One region of the Shewanella litorisediminis genome, then DNA from elsewhere that is predicted to be linked to it. Evidence: predicted binding sites of a transcription regulator. Region 1 holds the regulator's gene; the other holds the start of a gene.
What was found. The regulator sigma-54, encoded in region 1, starts transcription at its own class of promoters, with help from an activator protein. The targets are predictions, from matches to a motif close to GTTGGCACGNNNNTNGNNT.
Positions count from the first base shown of each region.

Region 2: a site for sigma-54 is predicted at 4,321-4,339, ahead of flgF (flagellar basal-body rod protein FlgF). Genes of this name have one in related genera too.

Region 1 is NZ_CP069213.1:3,585,517-3,593,401, forward strand. Features, by position in the region: gene mlaF (phospholipid ABC transporter ATP-binding protein MlaF) at 1-462, opposite strand, end outside; gene JQC75_RS15850 (calcium/sodium antiporter) at 645-1,607, shown strand; gene JQC75_RS15855 (KpsF/GutQ family sugar-phosphate isomerase) at 1,651-2,628, shown strand; gene kdsC (3-deoxy-manno-octulosonate-8-phosphatase KdsC) at 2,628-3,176, shown strand; gene lptC (LPS export ABC transporter periplasmic protein LptC) at 3,173-3,730, shown strand; gene lptA (lipopolysaccharide transport periplasmic protein LptA) at 3,717-4,271, shown strand; gene lptB (LPS export ABC transporter ATP-binding protein) at 4,268-4,999, shown strand; gene JQC75_RS15880 (RNA polymerase factor sigma-54) at 5,111-6,592, shown strand; gene hpf (ribosome hibernation promoting factor) at 6,623-6,910, shown strand; gene ptsN (PTS IIA-like nitrogen regulatory protein PtsN) at 6,913-7,356, shown strand; gene rapZ (RNase adapter RapZ) at 7,353-7,885, shown strand, end outside.
Region 2 is NZ_CP069213.1:2,700,098-2,707,982, forward strand. Features, by position in the region: gene flgJ (flagellar assembly peptidoglycan hydrolase FlgJ) at 1-921, opposite strand, end outside; gene JQC75_RS11880 (flagellar basal body P-ring protein FlgI) at 949-2,040, opposite strand; gene flgH (flagellar basal body L-ring protein FlgH) at 2,053-2,727, opposite strand; gene flgG (flagellar basal-body rod protein FlgG) at 2,740-3,528, opposite strand; gene flgF (flagellar basal-body rod protein FlgF) at 3,541-4,284, opposite strand; gene flgE (flagellar hook protein FlgE) at 4,451-5,812, opposite strand; gene flgD (flagellar hook assembly protein FlgD) at 5,847-6,575, opposite strand; gene flgC (flagellar basal body rod protein FlgC) at 6,602-7,015, opposite strand; gene flgB (flagellar basal body rod protein FlgB) at 7,018-7,416, opposite strand; gene JQC75_RS11920 (CheR family methyltransferase) at 7,558-7,885, opposite strand, start outside.

The DNA of each region.
Region 1 (7,885 bases):
CGCGACCCGCCGCTGCATACCGCCGGAGAGTTCGCTTGGCATCAACACGGCTGCGCCCCTGAGCCCTACTGCTTCGAGTTTCATCAGCACAATGCGACGTATGATGGCCTCATCCAGACCCGAGTGCTCCCGCAGCGCAAAGGCGATATTGTCAAACACATTCATGTCGGTAAAAAGCGCGCCGCTTTGGAACAACATGCTCATACGTTTGCGCAGCTCAAAGAGTTCACTTCGACTGATGTCGTGGATATTCACGCCGTCAAACAAAACCTCACCGTGATCCGGTACCAATTGTCCGGCCATCAGCTTCAGCAGGGTAGTTTTGCCAATGCCGCTGGGACCAATAATGGCAGTCACCTTACCCTTGGGAATAGACAGACTGATATCTTCATAGATGACACGTTCGCCGCGGCTGAAACCCAAACTACGGATTTCGACCAATACGTCGGACTCTTGATTCATTGTGGATCCCTGCGCTTGAGATGAAGTGACATTCGGCCATCCTGGCACCAGATTGAAGAGGGCAAATTGTACGGAATTGCCGGGATTGCGACAACCGCTTACACACTTCCCGCCCCGGATACTTTTAATTTGCCCGATTTCCAGCGAAAATGCGCCTTGGTATTCATGGATTTTGTCAATAAATGTTACTCAACATCTTAATGCTTGTTGCGGGTCTGGCGGTTTTGGTATGGAGCGCCGACAAATTTGTTTACGGTGCCGCAGCCTTTGCCCGCAATCTGGGCCTGCCCCCTATGCTCATTGGTCTGACGATAGTTGCCATGGGCAGTTCTGCTCCTGAAATGTTTGTGGCCGCAACCGCCTCTATGGATGGCATGCGCGATACCGCTGTGGGCAACGTACTTGGCTCCAACGTCGCCAATATCACCCTGATTTTGGGCTTGACCGCCATGATTGGTGCCATCGCCGTCAGTTCACAAACCCTTAAGCGGGAAATCCCCATGATGCTGGCAGCCACGGCGCTTGCCGGCTATTTCCTCCATGATGGTCTGCTCACCCGCACTGAGGGTTGGGTGCTGATGGGCGCCTTTTTGCTGCTGATGCTGTATCTCATCTGGCACGCCCTGACCAACAAGGATCCCGACCCCCTTGCCGCAGAAGCCGATGAAGAGATCCCTAAAGATGTCCCGACTTCCAAGGCATTGATTTGGCTGGTTGTCGGCATAGTGCTTTTGCCGCTCTCTGCCGATTGGATGGTCGATGGCGCCGTGGGTATTGCCAAATACTATGGCCTGTCAGACCTGGTTATTGGCCTCACGATTATCGCCGTGGGCACCAGCCTGCCTGAACTTGCCGCCTGCGTGGCCAGTGCGCTCAAAAAAGAAGATGATCTGGCCATCGGCAATATTGTCGGCTCCAACATGTTCAACATCCTGGCCGTGCTGGCTCTGCCCGGCATCATCGCCCCCGGCGTGGTCGATGCTCAGGCTGTCAGCCGCGACCTGTATATGGTCATGGCCACCAGCATAGCGCTGGCGCTCTTTGTGCTGCTCAGTGGCAAAGACCGCGAACTCAAGCGTTGGCACGGCGGTTTGTTCCTGGTGATATTTATCGGTTATCAGTACGTGCTGTTCCAGGCGCACTGACCCTGATCTGTCGGTTTAATCCGGCACAGACAGAGAGACAGATATGGTAGACAGAAAGCAACTGCGCCAATGGGGCAGCAAGGTTATCGATATCGAAAAAGCGGCACTGGACAATCTGTACCAGTTTGTCGACAGTGATGCCTTTGCCGACGCCTGCGAGCTTATCCTGCGCTGCACCGGCAAGGTTATCGTGATGGGCATGGGCAAATCCGGCCACATTGGCAACAAGATTTCCGCCACTCTGGCAAGCACCGGCACCCCGGCCTTTTTTGTTCATCCGGGGGAGGCGAGCCACGGCGACTTGGGCGTGCTCAGCGACAACGACATAGTGTTGGCCATCTCCAACTCGGGGGAGTCCAGTGAAATTCTCACCCTGATGCCAGTGATTAAACGCCGTGGTATTCCTATCATCTCCATGACAGGCAAGCCTGAGTCCACCATGGCCAAGCATTCACTTTTGCACCTGTGTATCAAGGTGCCGGAAGAAGCCTGTCCGCTGGGGCTGGCCCCCACCTCATCGACTACGGCGACCCTGGTGATGGGTGATGCCCTGGCGGTTGCACTGCTGCAAGCCAAAGGTTTCACCAAGGACGACTTCGCCATGTCGCACCCCGGTGGCGCTCTGGGCCGCAAGTTGCTGCTTCACGTCAGTGATGTCATGCATAAAGGTGATGAGCTGCCGCTGGTACAGGATGATATTTGTATTACCGATGCCCTGTACGAAATCTCCAAGAAAGGCTTGGGGATGACGGCAATCGTTAACGCTTCAGGCGCTCTGGTCGGCATCTTCACCGACGGCGACCTTCGCCGGGTAATCGATGCACAAATCAATCTGCGTCAAACCAGTATTGCCGATGTGATGACCCGCAATTGCATCACCATTGGTGAGCACATACTCGCTGCCGAAGCGCTTAAACTCATGGATGAAAAAAATATCAACGGCCTGATTGTGATTGACGCCGGGCGACGCCCAATCGGTGCGCTCAACATGCTGGACATGGTTAAAGCAGGGGTTATCTGATGCACGAAGGACTCTACGGCCCCATTGATGATGCCATCTGGAACAAGGCCAAAGGTATCAAGCTGCTCATTTGCGACGTAGATGGGGTGTTTTCCGACGGCCGCATTTATCTGGGAAACCAGGGCGAAGAGCTTAAGGCATTCCATACCCGCGACGGCTATGGCGTTAAGGCCCTTCAAGGCGCCGGTGTCGCTGTTGCCGTGATCACCGGGCGCAAATCCCAGATTGTGGAAAACCGCATGACGGCCCTTGGGGTCGCTCATATCTATCAGGGTGTCGATAACAAGTTCGTGCCCTATGAGGAATTGCTCGACCTCTATGGTGTCAAGGCTGCCGAAGTGGCTTACATTGGCGACGATATGGTGGATTTGCCGGTCATGAAGGCCGTGGGACTGGGGGTTTGTGTAGCCGATGGTCATCCCTATGTTCGCCGACACGCCGACATGGTTACTACGCTGCCCGGTGGACACGGTGCCCTCAGAGAACTTGCCGACCTCCTGTTAATGAGCCAGGGCAAGTTTGATTCGGCCCACGGGATGAGCGTATGAACCGCGTCACCCTCGCCATCATTTTGCTGTTCGGCACCGCCCTCACGCTCTACTGGCAGGTGCAAAGCAAAAAGGCCAGCCAACCTCAACTCACAGACAGTGTGCAAAAGCCAGATTACGTGGCCACCGACCTTCGCAGTATCAGTTACAACGAGCAGGGCAAGTTGGAAAGCCGCGTCAGCGCCGCCTACATGGAACACTTCGATGGCGACGCGCAGACCCTGTTTACCCAACCTGTCTACACCCTGTTTCCCGAAGATGGTCAGGGTGAATGGCGCCTGACCGCCAAAACCGGCAAACTGGACAAAGCCAGTGACAAAGTCATGCTCGAAGAAGAAGTGCTGATTGAGGCGCTGACCATTGACGAGCCGCTGCAGCAGCTTAATACCAGTTATCTGGAGTTGGATCTCAAGACGATGATCCTCACCTCCGACAAAGAAATTATTATCAGCGGCAATAACTTCCACTTGAGCGGCCATGGCCTCTATGCTGATCTCAACGCCAAGGAAGTTAAGCTCTTAAGCAAGATTAAGGGAACCTATGAACCTAAATAAGTCGCTCATTCTGGTGCTGCTTTGCACCTGCAGCGCCGTGGCTTTTGCCAACACCAAGTTTGATTTGAGCCAGGAAGTAAAAATTGCCGCGGCCAACAGTTATGCCGACCTGAAAAACAAACGCATCGTTTACGAAGGCCCGGTTACCCTGACCCAGGGCAGCCTGGTGCTGAAGGCCGGAGAACTGAGCTCCTTTACCGACGAGAAAAGCGGCAAGCGTATTCTGCTCGCCAAGGGTAACCCTGCCACCTACAGCCAGCAGGTTGAAGATGGCCGCACAGTGCATGCCAGCGCCGAAGAAATCAGCTACAACATCGACAGTCGCGTTATGAGCCTCAAAGGCAACGCCAAGGTCGAGCAGGATGGCAGCCAGGTCAGTGCCGACTCCATCGTATACGACATCGAAAAGCAGCAGCTCACCTCCCAAAGCAGCGGTAAAAAAGACGACAGGGTTATCACCATCATCAAGCCCGAAAATTACCAGCAGGATCTGCAGGATAAGGGCAAGACAGAGCAACCTCAGCAAGAGAAACAACAATGACCCAACTGACCCTGAAGGCCAGTAATCTCGCCAAGAGTTACAAAAACCGCCAGGTTGTCAAAAACGTCAGCCTCACCGTCAACACCGGTCAGGTAGTCGGCTTGCTGGGCCCCAACGGCGCCGGAAAAACCACCACCTTTTACATGGTGGTCGGCCTGGTGCAGAGCGATAAGGGCAGCATACATATCAATGACGATGACCTGACGCTGGATCCCATGCACCTGCGGGCCCGCAAAGGCATTGGCTACCTGCCACAGGAAGCCAGCATCTTTCGCAAGCTCTCGGTGCGTGACAACATCATGGCCGTATTGCAGATGCGCAAAGAGCTGAATGCCGATGAGCGCGAAGAGTCGTTGGAGCAGCTGCTGGAAGAGTTTCACATCACCCACATTCGCGACAATCTGGGGATGTCACTCTCAGGTGGCGAACGTCGCCGGGTCGAGATTGCCCGGGCACTCGCCGCCAACCCCAGATTTATCCTGCTCGATGAACCCTTCGCCGGTGTTGACCCCATTTCCGTTATCGATATCAAAAAGATTATCGAGCAACTCAAAAATCGTGGCCTCGGAGTCCTTATCACCGACCACAACGTGAGGGAAACCCTCGATGTCTGCGAAAAGGCGTATATCGTCAGCCACGGTAATTTGATTGCTGAAGGCACCCCTGCCGAAATCCTCGACAATCAGCAGGTGCGTGCAGTGTACTTGGGTGAGCAATTCAGGCTATAGTTAATTAACAAAGCCCCCTTCTCATATCCGGAGAATCAGGGTGGTAAATCACCGGATAACCTGATAGAAAAGCTTTCTACCTGAATAATTTAGTGAAGGATTCGCAGTACAATGAAAGCGTCGCTCCAGCTAAAACTGGGACAACAACTCACAATGACGCCACAGTTGCAGCAGGCCATTCGCCTGCTTCAACTCTCTTCGCTTGAACTGCAACAGGAAATTCAGCAAGCCCTCGACGCCAATCCTCTGTTGGAAATGGACGACGAACTGGGCAGCGATCAGTTTGATGCCGATGACGGCGATAAAGAATTTGACGACCAGTTCAACCAGGAGTCCGTATCAGACGATGCCAGTGACACCGCCTCACTGGAAACTTCAGACGCCCTCAACCAACAGTCCATGCCAGACGAACTCCCGATGGACACCACCTGGGATGAAGTCTTTACGGCTGCCCCCGTCTCCGGCCCCGGGATCCGTGGCGAAGATGATATGCCGTTTCAGGGCGAAACCAGTGAAGGCCTGTACGAACATCTGGAATGGCAGAAAAATCTCACCCCTTTTTCCGATACCGATCTGGCCATTGCCACTGCCATCATAGATGCCATCGATGACAAGGGGTATCTGACCCAAAGTCTTGAAGAAATTCTCGAGGCCGTGGGCGATGAAGAGGTTGAGCTGGATGAAGTTGAGGCCGTACTCAAACGTATTCAGCATTTCGACCCCATCGGGGTGGCTGCCCGAGATTTGGCGGAGTGCCTGCTCATTCAGCTTGGGCAGTTTCCGCCAGACACCCCCCATCTGGACAATGCCAAGCTGCTTATCCGTGACCATCTGGATTTGATTGCCAACCGCGACTTCCGCACCCTGATGCGAAAAACCCGCCTCAAGGAAGAAGAGCTCAGAGACGCAATCGTCCTTATCCAGGGGCTGAATCCCCGTCCCGGCGAGTCTGTCACCAGTACCAAAGACGAGTATGTCATTCCCGATGTCTCGGTCAGTAAAAAAAATGGCCGTTGGGTTGTAGAGCTTAATCCCGATTGTATGCCTAAACTGAGTGTGAACCAGCAATATGCCGCCATGGCGCGCACCAGTCGTAATCAGGCCGACAGCCAGTTTATCCGCGGGCATTTGCAAGAGGCCAAGTGGTTTATCAAGAGTCTGGAGAGCCGCAACGACACCCTGCTGAAAGTCGCCAACTGCATAGTGCAGTTCCAGCAGGGCTTTTTTGAGTATGGTGAAGAGGCCATGAAACCCATGGTGCTCAACGATATCGCCGAAGCGGTAGAGATGCACGAATCCACCATCTCACGGGTTACCACCCAAAAGTACATGCATACCCCAAGGGGTATCTTTGAACTCAAGTATTTTTTCTCCAGCCACGTCGGGACCGAAGATGGCGGAGAATGCTCATCTACTGCCATCCGTGCCTTTATCAAGAAGCTGGTGGCAGCAGAAAATCAGAAGAAACCATTAAGCGACAGCAAAATGGCGGAACTTCTGGCAGAACAAGGAATCAACGTTGCAAGACGCACTATCGCCAAATACCGAGAGGCGATGCTGATCCCACCGTCGAACCAACGTAAGAGTTTATAACCCACCCAAGGTCTTTGGAGGAAAGTGTCTATGCAAATCAATCTGACTGGGCATCATATCGAAATCACTGATTCACTGCGTAACTACGTAGAGAGCAAGTTCTCCAAGCTTGAACGCCATTTCGAACAGATCAATAATGTCCACGTTGTTCTCAATGTTCAGAAATTGCAGCAAATCGCAGAAGCCAAGCTTCACCTCAACGGTGGCGAGGTATTCGCCACTTCAGAACATGAAGACATGTACGCCGCCATTGACGCCCTAATTGATAAATTGGACCGTCAGGTTATTAAACACAAAGAGAAACTGACCAAACATTAACGATGGAACTAAGTACCATCCTGGCGCCGGAGTGCACTAGCTGTGCCACTCCGGGCAGCAAGAAAAAGGTGCTGGAGCTGATTAGCGATCTCGCTGCTGCCCAGAATCCCTCCCTCTCGTCACAAGAGATATTCGAAAGCCTGCTGGCCCGTGAAAAAATGGGCAGCACTGGTATTGGCAATGGTATTGCCATTCCCCATGGCCGCCTTGGCACCATAGACAAGCCTGTGGCTGTGCTTATCAAGTGTGAAGAAGCCATAGGTTATGACGCCATTGATAAGCAGCCGGTGGATATTCTGTTTGCTTTGCTGGTGCCGTCGGACCAGTGTCAGCAACATCTCAGCACCCTGGCCGCCATGGCCGAAAAGCTGAATGACAAGCAGATCCTCAAGCAGCTGCGCAAGAGTCACGATGAAAAGGAACTTTATCAGGTAATCACCGGATGAAACTCGTTATAGTCTCCGGGCGCTCAGGCTCCGGAAAGTCGGTAGCCCTCAGGGTACTGGAAGACTTGGGCTACTACTGCGTCGATAATTTGCCACTGCAGCTGATTGGGCCACTGCTTGCCCAGCTTAAGGGCAATAACGACAAGGTCGCCATCAGTATCGATATCCGCAATATGCCGGAGCAGGAAAAGGCCCTCGAAAAAGAGCTGGCAAGGCTCCCCGAAGGCGTAGAGCTCACCAGCTTTTTCCTTAACTCCAGCGACAAGGTGCTGCTGAAACGCTACAGCGAAACCCGCCGTTTGCATCCCTTGTCCCGCAGCAAGGTCTCACTGCAGGAAGCCATCAAGCTTGAAGGCAAGATGTTGGCCCCCATCTCCAACATGGTCGACCACTTCATAGATACCTCCAATCTGAATGTCTACGAACTGGCCGATGCCGTCAGGCAAATATTGCTTGGCCGCACCGACAAAGAGCTGGTGATCATCTTCGAATCCTTCGGCTTCAAGCATGGCATGCCCACAGAAGCGGA
Region 2 (7,885 bases), 890 kb from region 1:
GGTGTCGTAAACCCGGAAGTCGGCTCGTTGACGCACCGCGACGCCCTGCTCAAATTCCAGGGTGTTGACGGCCGCTTTTTCCCCTTCCCAGCGTTTGTCTGCTTTGATATTGAACAGGTTGTTGCTCATGCTGCCGTCGGGCCTTCTAACGAGCTTCTGACCCCAACCGGTTTCCAGTGCCGATTGGGCAATCAGCACTTCAGGCTTGGTACCCAGGCGTTTGGCGGCTTCATTCGCCAGCGGCATCAAGGCACGAATAAAGTCCTGACGGCTCTCAAAATTCGGATTGTCACGCTCACTTTCAAGCTGCTTACTGGGAGTTTGCTTCCCGGCGAGCAATTGGTCGAATATGGGCGCAGCGGCACTGGAAGCAGGAGCCGATACGGCTGTTGGCGCATCCAGCACAGGCGCTTCATGGAAGCCGGAGCCTGTGAACACACCGCCTGGCAGCCCCGCAATTTGGCTTTGAGCCAAGGCCTGCGCAGCCGTTGCTTTGAGCCCGACGTTTGGCTCTTTTGCGTCAGAGGCACCGTCACGGCGCAGCATCATGGGGGCCTCCCCCATATCAAAACGCTTATCGCCGCCCAGCACAGATGAAGGTGTGATGGGGCTATCCTGAGGAGACAGCTGCTGCACCATCAAATCCACCAGCCCCAACATGCCTTTTTGCGACATATCGACTGCCATCTGCTGGTCGCGCATTTCCTCATAAAACTTGGTGTACTGGCTGTTGAATGGGCTGTCAGATTCAAACACGGCATTGGCATCACGCATGCTTTTCATCAGCATCTGCACAAAAATCCCCTCGAATTGCTTCGCGACTTCCCGCAGGGCCGCCTTGTCATCGGCCTTGGCCTGGGCTCTTAATTTGTCCAGGCCACCGATGTCGAGGAAATGTGAGGCGTTTGAAAGCTTTTCCATAGTGAGTTGCCAATTTTCCGACAAGAATCAAATGACGATAAGCTCACCATGCAAGGCTCCTGCCATCTTTAACGCTTCAAGAATAGCCAGTACGTCCGAAGGCGCAGCGCCAACAAGATTCACCGCCCTGACCAATTCATCCAGACTGGTGCCCGGATTAAACAGGAACATACGACTGTTGGCCTGAGACGCATCTATGGTGCTTTGATTGGTTACCACGGTATCGCCACCGGCAAGGGCATTGGGTTGTGACACCTGCTGGTTTTCGGCAATGGTCACCGTGAGGCCGCCATGGGTCACCGCCGCCGGCAACAACTTCACATTCTGGCCAACGACTATGGTGCCGGTGCGCGAGTTTACGATCACCTTGGCAGACTCGTCGGCGGGTTCTACTTCGAGGTTTTCCAGTGTCGCCAGGAATGACACCCGCTGGGAGGTATCCCGTGGGGCATACACCTGAACCGATGCCGCATCGAGGGCGCGAGCCATTTCCGGTCCCAGCAAGTCGTTGATGGCATCGGCCATCCGCTTGGCGGTGGAGAAGTCGGCACGGTGCAGGTTGAAAGTGAGAAAATCACCATTGGCGAAAGCCGACGGTACGGCCCGCTCGACCAGGGCGCCATTGGGGATACGCCCCACGGTCGGGGTATTCTGGATTACCTTGGAGCCATCAAGCCCTTCGGCGCTGAAGCCGGACACCACCATGCTGCCCTGGGCAATGGCGTAGATGTTGCCATCCACCCCTTTAAGGAAGGTTTGCAGCAGAGTACCGCCACGCAAACTCTTGGCTTCGCCTATGCTGGACACAGTGACATCCAGCGTCTGGCCGGGCTTGATAAACGGCGGCATATCAGCATGCACCGCCACCACGGCCACGTTTTTAATCTTGGGCTTCACGTTGGTCGGCAAATTAATGCCGAAGTTCTTCAGCATGGTGGTAAAGGTTTGCTCTGTATAGTTCGCCTTTTCCCCGGTGCCGGGCAACCCCACCACCAAACCATAGCCAATGAGCTGGTTACTTCGCACACCCTGCACGGCAGCGATATCTTTAATGCGCTCGGCTTTGACCGGCACTGTCATGGCCAGCAGGGCCACGGCGAGCAGAACCTTGATTTTCATGTCCAAGCTCCTTTAGAAGGGCCACCAATCGCTGAGGAAGAACTGGCTCAGCCAGCCCACCTGCTGCGAATTGGCAAAGGTACCAGTACCGCTGTATTGAATGCGGGCATTGGCCACCCGGGTGGATTCCACCTTGTTGTCTGTGGTGATGTCCTGGGGCCGGATAACCCCGGTCACCCGAATAAATTCATCACCGTTGTTGATGCTTATCCACTTTTCACCGCGGATCACCAAATTGCCATTGGCCAGCACCTGTAATACATGGGCAGAAATATTGCCTCTGAGACTGTTGCTCTGATCGGCATCGGCCTCACGCTTGGTGTTCATGCTGTCGGAATACCCCAGACTCAGCGGATTACCACTGATGGTGACCGGGCCGCCAAGGGCCTGAATGGCATCCATATTGAGATCCGAGCCCTTTTTGATTTCGTTGTTGGCGCTCTTGGTTGCCTGGGTCGATTCCGTCAGCACTACGGTAATGATGTCCCCTACCCGGTGGGCGCGGATATCCGTGTACAGGCTTGCCGCCTGTGAGTCGAGGAAAATAGAGCCCGTAGGTTCCAACGCGACCGGCGGCTCTTCAGGCACCACAGGGGCATAGTAAGGATCGTCCGGAATGGGTTTGTGTTCCGTACTGGCGCATCCTGCGAGCACCAGCAGCGAACCGACCATAAGGTATCTGAGCATAGCCATCGCCTCTTACAGATTCTGGTTAACGTAAGCCAGCATCTGATCCACCGCTGAAATCACCTTGGAGTTCATTTCATAGATGCGTTGACTTTCGATGAGATTGACCAGCTCCTCGGTCACATTCACGTTTGAGGTTTCAAGCGCCCCCTGACGAATTGCCCCCATACCATCCAAAGAGGCAGTACCCTGAATGGGCGTACCACTGGCGCCGGTTTCCAGGTACAGGTTCTGACCTATGGGATCAAGACCAGAGGGATTGATAAAGTCAGACAGGGTCAGCTGCCCTACAATCTGGCTTTCAGCGGCGCCGGGGGTTTTTACTGACACTTCCCCTTCGGCAGACACAGTGATACTGGTGGCATTGTCGGGAATGGTGATGGCAGGCTGAAGCACATAGCCTGAGCCGGGCGTCACTATCTGGCCGGTATCGTCCAGCGAGAACTGACCATTACGGGTGTAAGCCGTGGTGCCATCGGGCAACTGAATTTCAAAAAAGCCCGGGCCTTCAATCATCATATCCAGCGCGTTATCCGTGGTCAGCATGTTGCCCTGGGTGAACATCTTTTGGGTCGCCACCACCTTGGTGCCGGCGCCTATGTTCAATCCATTGGGTAATTTGGTATTTGACGCACTGATACCGCCGGCCTGATTCACAGTTTGATAGAGCAGGTCTTCAAACACGGCACGGCTTTTTTTGTAGCCGACGGTACTGGCGTTGGCGACGTTGTTGGATATCACGGCGATATCCGTTTGCTGAGCATCTAAGCCAGTTTTACTTATCCATAATGCGGGATGCATAATCCTGTCTCCTTAGCCAATACGTACTAGTTGTGCAGAAGCTTTATCGTTTTCTTCTGCGGTTTTCATCATCTTGACCTGCAGCTCAAACTGCCGCTGGATATCAATCAAGGCCACCATTTCTTCGACGGGGTTGACGTTGCTGCCTTCCACGGCGCGGCTCTCAAGGGCCACGGTTTCATCCTGTGGCGCAGTGTTGCCATCCATCAGCCGGAACAGACCATCGTCACCGCGCATCAGGTTTTGATTACCGGGGTTTACCAGTTTTATCCTGGCCACCTCTTCCACCACTTCGGCAGTGGCGCCCTGAGGACGAACCGTGATGGTGCCGTCCTGGGCAATTTCCACCTTGTCGATGGGCAGCGGCAGAACGATGGGACCGGCATCGCCCATGACAGGGCGCCCCTGTGAATTGGTCAGCAAACCGGTTTCGTCAAATTTCAGGCTACCGGCACGGGTATAGGCCTCGTTGCCATCGGCGTCTTCCACCGCTATCCAGCCATCGCCTTTCACGGCGACATCCAAATCCCGGGCGGTACTGTTAATCGGGCCGTGACGGAAACTGGCCTGGGGATTTTCGGTCATGGCGAATACCCGTGTGGGCAATCCCTCACCAAAGGCTTGCATGGAGCGGGATTGCTCCAGATCGGCCTTGAAGCCATCGGTATTGGCGTTGGCCAGATTGTTGGCCCGAATGGAAAGCGAATTGAGATTCTGCTTGGCACCACTCATGGCGATATAGAGAAATTTGTCCACGCTGGGCTCCGTCAAAGATCTAGCATGCACTTAGCAAAGCAAACTGCATGCCAAGTAACCAAGAGCAAGTCCGGCAAGGACTGGGAAGGCGAAAATCAGCACGACAAGGGGGAAGGATGCAGGCAAAAAATTGCCGCCCGAAGGCGGCAACCAAGGAGAGAAAATCTTAACGGATCTGCAGAATGGTCTGCTGCAGTGTGTTATTCACTTCCAATGTACGGCTGTTGGCCTGGAAGTTACGCTGCGCCGAAATCAGGTCAACCAACTCTGTGGTCAAATCCACGTTGGACTGTTCCAGCGCCGCCGAGCGAATGGCACCGAAGGTACCACTGTTGGCTTCGCCGGCGAGGGCTGTGCCAGAGGCCAGGCTTTCTTTCCAGGAGGTGTTACCCACCTGAGTCAGCCCCTGCTCGTTGGCAAAACGCACCAGGGCAACGCGGCCAAGGGGTACGGTGCTGCCATTACTGTAGGCGGCTTTAATCAGGCCATCTTCACCCACTTCCACGTTGGTCAGGCGGCCTACAGTGGTACCGTCCTGGGTCAGCTCAGTCACCTCAAACGCAGATGCGTACTGAGTCGGGTTGGCAAAATTAATGGTAAGGGTTTGGCTGCCGTCGGCACCTGGCCCCAGAATGCCGGCACCACCAATCCCCAGGGGCTCTGTGGTAATGATAGCGGGGTTGGTTCCAGTGTATGTACCAGTGCTGTTAAAGGTCAGCACCGCCCCCGACCAGCCACCGATGGTTTGGGCAGTTCCGGTGGCGTCAGGGGTACCGTCACCATTGGTATCCATTTGGTAAGTACCTGGACCACCGCCAAGATTCACAGGCTGACCGTCAAGGGCATAGTAAGCCACCCAGTTGTTTTCACCTGTGTAGGCACCATTGTTTGGCCGAACAAAGTAGGTGGTCAGAATGTGTGGCTCGCCGAGAGAGTCATAAATAGTAGACGAGGTAGAGTTATTGAACGTGGTTGGATCATCAGGGTCAAACGCCGCTGGGTCTTTGGTTTTTTCACCGGCGTTCAGGTTCATCTGAATACCCACGTTCTCTGTCATCACCGGGCTGCCTGCGGTGTCAGGAATTTGTACAGGACGGGTGGTAGTCAAACTCACAGAAGTGGAGTTGCCGAATTTGTCTACCGGGAAGGTCTGCAGGAAGTTGCCCGCTGAATCCACCAAATAGTTGTTGCTGTCTACCTTAAATGCACCGGCGCGGGTGAAGCTGTAATCACGGGCCGACGGATCGGCCGACGTCACAAAAAAGCCGCCACCGCTGATGGCCAAGTCCAGCGCGTTGCTGGTGAACTGCAAACTGCCCTGATGGAACTGCTGCGCCACCTGAGTAGTGGTCACGCCGCCACCCACCTGGGTTTTGCTGTTGGAGAAAATGGACGCCGCATACACATCGGCAAACTCAGCACGCGACTCTTTAAAGCCCGTGGTGTTGACGTTGGCGATATTATTGGCTGTGGTATTCAAATCTTTTTGGGCGGCAGCGATGCCACTGAGTGCGATATTGAAAGACATAAGTCAGTTACCTCTTTAGTCTGTTTTTTCTGGATCAGCTCTCAGCCACAGCCAGAACATCCGATAGTTTAATGCCGCCAATGCCACGCAAATTAAGAATGGCGCCTGTTGCTGCAGTCCCGAGCGACACGCTGGTCACATGGGCATAAGTTGAAACCGGTAATTCTTCGGCCTTACCATCAATACGGCCACTGGCCTTGATGGTGTAAGTGCCTTCGGCGACGGGTTTGCCTTCAGCATCGAGGCCGTCCCAATTCACATCAATATTGCCGCCGTCACTGCCGTCAACACTGAAGGTTTTCACCAGCTGTCCCTTGGCATCTTCAATACGCACCATGATGGTTTCGATGGGCTTGGAGGTACTGATGACACCATGGAGGTTGGGCTCTTCGGTGGACACATGGCCTGAAGCCGACGGGATCAACACCTTCTGCCCCACCAGACCCGATGCCTGCAGTGCCTGACTCGAGGTCATCACAGTATTGAGATTCACAATGTGGTCGTTCAGATTCGCGATACCGTCCACAGTGGAGAAGGACGCCATCTGGGCAATCATCTGATCATTTTCTACCGGCTTGAACGGGTCCTGCATCGACAACTGCTGAGACAAAAGGGCGAAAAAGTCCTCTTGGGTTAGCTCCTGCTTTTTGGCCTCTGGCACTGCTTCTTTGGTCTGCAACCTGACACTGTCCAGAAAGGGATTTCCCGTGCTCTGGGTTGACTGGGCCGCCGATGCCTGACTGATAGAGTTAAGAAAACTCACGGCTTACCTCCTTAGCGCCACATCCGTTATTTGCCCATTCTCAGAGTCTGCATCAGCATACTCTTGGCGGTGTCGGCCACCTGGACATTCATCTGGTACGAACGTGATGCGGAAATCATGTCAGCCATTTCTTCCATCACGTTCACATTGGGTTTGTAAATAAAGCCATCGGCATCCGCCATGGGATGATCCGGGTTGTATTCTTTTTGCAGCGGCTTATCGCTTTCGACTATGCCTTTGACATTCACACCACGGGCAGATTGCTGCTGGCTGGCTTTGGCAAGCTCAGCTTCAAACACCGGATGACGTGCCCGGTAGGTTTTATCGACACTGCTGGAAACTGAATCTGCGTTGGCAATGTTGCTTGCGGTGGTGTTGAGGCGAACCGATTGCGCACTCATACCAGAGCCAGACACATTGAAGATATTAAACAAGCTCATTGTCAGTCTCCTTTAATGGCCTTTTTCATACCGTTGAACTTGCCCTCCAGAAAGCCCAGCGACATCTGATATTCCAGCGCATTCTGCATAAAGGCCGACTGCTCCTGCTGGATATCTACCGTGTTGCCATCGCCGGTATCGGGCTGATTGGGAACACGGAACTGCACGTGTTGCCGGCTCAGAGCTTGCAAGTCAAAATGCCCTTCACTGGTTTGAGCCATTTGCATGCCACGCTGATGACTGCGTGCAGCCTGCAGCGCATCGGCAAAGTTCACATCCCGGGCTTTGTAGTGGGGGGTATCGGCGTTGGCGATATTGCTTGAGAGGACTTCCGCCCGCTCTGCTCTGATGCCAAGGGTAAATTGATGCACCCCAAGCGCCTTATCGAAACTGATCGCCATAAAATTGCCTCCACGCCATGATGGCTGATGAAAAGCAATTCATGTGCCAAATCTTGAGTGTTAACCATGGCAAATGACAGGCAACAAAAAAGCCGCCTTGAAAAAGACGGCTTTTTTGTTTTTATTCATATGGTTATTTTGCTAGGTCTTTTTCTGGTAGTAAATACCCGGGTTGCAGCGCACCATGTCAAATTCATCGGTCAATCCGGCAATTGACTCGGAAGCGCCAAGAAACAATATGCCCTTGGGGTTAAGGGCGGCAGCAAATTGCCGCAGTATTTTCGCCTTTGCCTCAGGGGCAAAGTAAATGAGCACGTTGCGGCAAAAAATGATGTCGAATTTGCCGAGCAAGGCATAACTTTCCAGCAGGTTATGTGCTCTGAAACTCACCATACGACGAACATTGTCTTTTACCCGCATGTTGCCGCTTGGCAAGGTATCGAAAAAAGCCCGTTTACGCTCATCCGAT